Regions from separate parts of the Staphylococcus sp. NRL 16/872 genome, predicted to be linked through region 2. Evidence: predicted binding sites of a transcription regulator. Region 2 holds the regulator's gene; the other holds the start of a gene.
What was found. Region 2 encodes LexA, which represses DNA repair genes until DNA is damaged. Its sites were predicted from a motif close to CGAACATATGTTCG; they were not measured.

Region 1 (3,145 bases), 410 kb from region 2:
TTTGTAAAATTATCAATACTAAACAACTTTTCATCTAACCAACGTTTACCATAAATGCCACGTTCAACAACAAAATTTTCCAATAGATCAATTAGATAATCACTATTTTTAAAATGATTAGATAAAATATTAGTCTTAAATAAACGCATCATCGGACTTATATTCCAATTGGTTTGAATGACTTCAAGTAGCGAACGTACCATTTCCATAACAGGATGATGTGTCATAGGTTTCTTGGTGTCAATACTAAATGGAATATCGTACTGTGGTAAAACAGAATCGAATAAATAAGCATAGGATTCATCGCGATATAAAATAGCAATATCTTGGTATCTAAATTGATGATCACGTGCATCTTTAATTATTTGTCGCGCTATTTCATTAACTTCTTCACGCATACTTGAAGACTCTAGAATATGAATATGTCCTTGATGTGCAACCGGATTGATCTGTAAGGCATCAAATTGTTGTTCTAATTGCAGTAAGTCTGGATTATTAAAGCGATATTGTTGCTTAAAATGGGCTTGATTTAATTCAATATGTAAATCATTGGCTATCTCTTTTAAATGTGTTACTACTTCGGATGGCTTTCTGAATAAACTGAAAGGATCTTCATTGCCATCCGTTGTAAGAAGAACTGTCACCTTTTTAGCATGTTGTACTAATGCTTTAATAATTTGATACTCAAGTGTCGAAAAGTTATGAAAGCCATCTATATATATTTCTGCACGTTTCAGCCATTTAGATTGCGGTATGATTTGAATAAATTGATTCAAACTATCTTCGGCAGTTATAAATTCTCCATTTAAACGTTCCTCAAAATAACGATATATGAGTGCAATATCTTCTAATTTATGACGTGTTCTCGTTTGAATTTCGTTCTCTTTCAAGAATAAATCCAAATGTTCAGGTGTGACAGAATATTTTTTAAAATCTTGTATTTGTTCGCTCAATTTCTCACTAAAGCCATAATAGTTCACTTGTGATTGATATAATTTAAGTTCTGATTTATGTTGTTGTACAAGGTCATAAATCATCATCTCTGTACCAGCTTGAGTTAATCGTTCTTCAGTTAATCCCCCAACTTCTTGAAAGATTCTATAACTTAATCGTTCAAAGTGTAAAACTTCAGTTCTTAAACTGCCATTTAATTCCCTATCTTTAACAAATGATTGTTCTAATTGAAACGTATTTTGTGTAGGTGCGATTAAAATAATTGGATCACCTAATGGGTCTTGTTTCATTTGTCTCTTAATATTGTTAATCATTTGATGTGATTTACCAGTACCTGCTCTGCCAAGATAAGCATTCAATTCCATTATTCCCACTCCTTTAATGTTATTTTAACATAGAACATACGTTCCCTAAAGTGATTTATAACTCTTCTCATAAAAATAAAAGCGGAGTGAAATTCAAATTAATGAATTCTACCCCACTCACAATTTACTTATTATCTGGATTGAAATTAAACTTAAAGTCATTTAAAGGCCAAAATCTAAATGAAACTTTACCGACAATTTGGTTCTTGTCAATTAAACCAAATGCACGGCTATCTTTACTAACTTCTCGATTATCTCCAAGTACTAGATATTTGTCTTTAGGAATAACATTAGAATTTGGATTCGCATTTGTTAAATCTTTGGTTTCAAATGATCCTGTGATATATTCGCCTTGTTTACGCTTTTCATTATAATCTAAATAAGGTTCATCTACTTTTTTACCATTGATATACAATTTGTCATTTTTATATGTAACATTATCTCCAGGTACACCGATGACACGTTTTACATAATCATCTGTTTTATTTGCGTGAAAGACAATGACATTTCCTTTTTTCACGTCTCCAACTTTATATCCTAAAATATTTACCATGACGTGTTGACCATCTTTTAATGTTGGATCCATTGAGTCGCCTTTAATTGTATATGATTTAGCGACAAAGTTGACCATTACCCATACAAGTAATACACCTATCGCTATAGCGACAATCCATTCGATTATTTCTTTTTTCAAATATAACACCTCATCTACTTGTTAAACTGATAGGTAAATTCTTTAAATGGATAATATTTCAAACTTACATCGCCAACAATGTCTTTGTCCTTGATTAAGCCATAAGTCCTTGAATCACTTTTTTTATCCCCGTTATCGTTTAAAACAACATACGAATTAGGTGGAATAATATCTCCATCAGAATTATTCAAATCGCGTAACGCTAAATTTTTAATATCTCTATTTTTAGCATAACTTTTATTTACTTGTCTATCATCACGATATAATTTACCGTCTCTTACTTCGATTGATTCACCCGCTTTTCCGATAATACGACTAAAATGAAGTTGATGGTTATGACGATACATGATAATATCTCCATCATTTAATAAATTAAATGTTACTTTGATTTTATTAATGATGACCCGATCATTTTTATTAAGCGTAGGAGCCATGTCATCGTTCGTTACTACCGCGCCTCTCAAAATAAAAGTTTGGATGAACATGACAAATATAATTGCACAAACTAATGGCACTATCCATTTCATTATTTTTCGCACTTCGTCACTCCTCATCAGCACCCATAAAATATTTTTCTACCCTTTTCCCAATAAACCATAGTGCCACGGTGACTATAAGTAACGCAACTGCGCGTATTGGATGAGTTAAAAATGTTGTAACCTCTTTTCCCATTACAGCTAAAAAAGTAATAGATATCAACTTAGAAACAAGTAATATCAGGAAATAATATTTTGCTTTAATATGAGATAAACTTGCTACAAAATTGACTAGTGTATTTGGTGTAAAAGGGAAACACATTAAAATAAAAATAGGCACTAAGCCTTGTCTATCAATAAAATGGGTTAATTTCACGACTGATTTTCTTTTTCTAATCTTTTGCATAAAATGAGCGTTAACAAATTTTCTACAAATATAAAATACCGTATAGGTTCCCGAAACAATACCTAACCAACTTATTCCTGTGCCTATTAGAAAACCATACGCATGAACATTCATAATAACGTATAATGTTAGCGGAAGTACAGGTACAATAGCTCTCAAATAGAGTATGATAAAGCCTGCGAAATAACCTAGTTCTTGGAGTACGTTAAACCATTGCTCAATTTGATGGAACACTATCGCATCGAATCCT
Region 2 (3,145 bases):
GAGTTTGTATTACAAAAATTAAAACAGGATTTGGTACAGGTGGTTGGCAATTAGCTGCATTAAATATTTGTAGTAAAGCTGCTCGCAAACCAATTATTGCTGATGGTGGTATTAGAACACATGGTGACATTGCTAAATCTATTAGATTTGGTGCAAGCATGGTAATGATTGGATCACTATTTGCAGCTCATGAAGAATCTCCAGGTGAAACTGTTGAATTAGAAGGTAAACGTTATAAAGAATATTTTGGTAGTGCTTCTGAATTTCAAAAAGGTGAACACAAAAATGTTGAAGGTAAAAAAATGTTTGTAGAACATAAAGGTTCATTAAAAGATACATTAGTTGAAATGCAACAAGACCTCCAAAGTTCAATTTCATATGCTGGTGGTAAAGATTTAAAGTCATTAACAACAGTAGATTATGTGATTGTAAGAAATTCAATCTTCAATGGGGATAGCGATAGAGGTTAATTATTAAAGTGGCAGGTGTGACTTATTAAAAAGTTTCTTTTATTTTCATTATTATTGTTGTTCGTTATTCTATTAGTGCCACTTAATGAAAGCCAACCACTCATTCATTTACAAAATAACGTTAAAGCAAAAGTTCATAGTTGGATGAATGGGGACGCTAGTGTTAAAAATAATTCGTTAAAAGTTCCGAAAGATCAGGAATTTGCAATTAACAATATACAATTAAACACTTCGAAAAATAAAGTTGAACGTCAATTAGGTAAGCCTAAACGAGTGTCTACAAATGAATATGGGTTAAAATGGTTTACTTATTATGATGGTAATTATAATAACTTTGTCATGGTAAGTTATATTGATAATAAAGTTAATGCACTATATAGTAATCAAAATATTATTACGTCAAAATCGAAAATAAAGTATAATACGCCTAAAGATGTTGTTGAAAAGCGGTTGGGTGAACCGATAAACGAAATAGTTAAAGGTAGATATCGTTTTGAAGTGAAAAATGATGAATACGATGTCTTCCATCAAGACCATGTTTATTCAACTGTCTTTTATGATAAACATAATAATAATGGTGTAACAGCACTATTACAAGTAAGTGAGGCAATGGAAAACCGATTGTCCCAACAATACGGTGCGCCTTCTTCCACTTTAGAAAAAAGTTATGAATATCAAAATTATGATTTTGTAAATGCCGAACGTAAACAACATGGCTTAAATACGCTAAGTTATTCAGACAGTGTTTCTCATACAGCAAGAAAACATAGTGAAGATATGGCTAAGAATAATTACTTTGATCATACCGATTTACAAGGAAATTCGCCTTTTGATCGTTTGCATGAAGATGGTATTACATTTGATGCAGCTGGAGAAAATTTAGCGTACGGTCAAACAAGTAGTATCTTTGCGCACGAAGGGCTGATGAATTCTTTAGGTCATCGTAAAAATATACTCAACACCAATTTTACTACGTTAGGTGTTGGAGTAGATTTCAATAATGATCGTCAACCATATTGGACTGAAAATTATACAGGATAATGGTTTAAATATACAATGTTTGGGGTATCTTTTTATTGATAAGGAAGTTGATATTATGACAACTAATACTCAAAATAAAAAAGACATTCTTGATAAAGTAAAAGATATTTTAAACAAAAAAGAATCAGTTAAACAAAAGAACTAGAGCTAGCTTAAAGCTAGCTCTAGTTCTTTACTTTATATATATATATATAAGAGAGATAGTTAACTTAAGAAAACAAGTGCTACTTATAATTCTCTATAAAGACCTATTACTTTACCGATAACAGTGACGTTATCTAAATATATAGGATTCATAGTGCTGTTTTCTGGTTGTAATCTATAACGATTTTTTTCTTTATAGAAACGTTTTACAGTAGCTTCATCATCTTCAGTCATTGCTACAATTATATCTCCATTTTCTGCAATTGTTTGGCTTCTAACGATGACTTTGTCTCCATCTAAGATGCCAGCTTCAATCATACTTTCACCAATGACATTTAAAATAAAGATATCACTGTTATGAGTAGATGTTAAATGCTCAGGTAATGGAAAATATTCTTCAATATTTTCTACAGCAGTGATAGGTACGCCAGCTGTAACTTTACCAATTACTGGAACATATATTGTTTCTTCCATGTTAATAGAACCATTTGATTGTTCACTTACAATTTCAATTGCTCTCGGTTTAGTCGGATCTCGTTTAATATATCCTTTTTCTTCTAATCTTGATAAGTGACCATGAACGGTAGAACTGGAAGCTAAACCGACAGCTTCTCCGATTTCACGAACACTTGGTGGATATCCTTTGACTTGAACTACATGTTTAATGTAATCATATATTTCACTTTGTCTTTTTGTTAATTCTCTCATATATAGGCACTCCCTATGTTTATTTAATGTTATTATAGCATTATTTTTTCTTTAAAACAAACATTTGTTCGTTTTTGTATTGACTAGGAACGTCTGTTCTGTTAAAGTATAAATACAAACAAACGTTCTAGGAGTGTAATCAATGATTAATAAATATACTAGTAATTTTATAAGCAATGTTGTTGTAATTATGGTTTCTTGCATAGTTTTTCTAGTTTTCTTCATTAGTTTATATCATAGCTCACAAACGGAACAAACGTACGAAATTACAGACCATACTATTTCTAAAAAAGCTATGTTAAATAGTGACGATAAGAACATAAAAGATGAAAATACAGAACAAACAGATTACAAAGTGTTCGCATTAGTTCAATAAAATTTCAAAATGTTGGCTGATGTTATATATATAAATTTTCAAAGCATAAATTTCTCATCCAATTCGACGAGGTATTTATGCTTTTTATTTTAAGAAAGTATTCAATGTGAAAAAGAATGTTGAAAGAGTATTAATATTTATCCTATGAGATATGTAACTTAAGGTTTTGGTAACTTGTTAAAATAGAAATAGCTTTTCAAAAACTTTTTTAACCTACATTTTTTTGTTATATTTTATAAAGTAATTATTAAAAATATTATATTTGAAGAGAGAGTGATTGCCTTGACTAAAGACAATTTAAATATAGATAGAATTAATGAATTAGCTAAAAAGAAGAAAGAACAAGGATTGACTGAAGCTGAAGCAAAGGAACAGTCTAAATTACGCAAAGCTTATTTAGAATCAT

Region 1: a site for LexA is predicted at 1,351-1,364, ahead of addB (helicase-exonuclease AddAB subunit AddB). Genes of this name have one in related genera too.

What each region holds. Positions count from the first base shown of each region.
Region 1 covers NZ_CP119327.1:1,922,387-1,925,531, forward strand. The annotation lists gene addB (helicase-exonuclease AddAB subunit AddB) at 1-1,319, opposite strand, end outside; gene lepB (signal peptidase I) at 1,444-2,013, opposite strand; gene lepB (signal peptidase I) at 2,028-2,540, opposite strand; gene MT340_RS09580 (TVP38/TMEM64 family protein) at 2,557-3,132, opposite strand.
Region 2 covers NZ_CP119327.1:1,513,261-1,516,405, reverse strand. The annotation lists gene guaC (GMP reductase) at 1-470, shown strand, start outside; gene MT340_RS07590 (CAP domain-containing protein) at 495-1,511, shown strand; gene lexA (transcriptional repressor LexA) at 1,740-2,363, opposite strand; gene sosA (DNA damage-induced cell division inhibitor SosA) at 2,506-2,739, shown strand; gene MT340_RS07575 (DUF896 domain-containing protein) at 3,022-3,145, shown strand, end outside.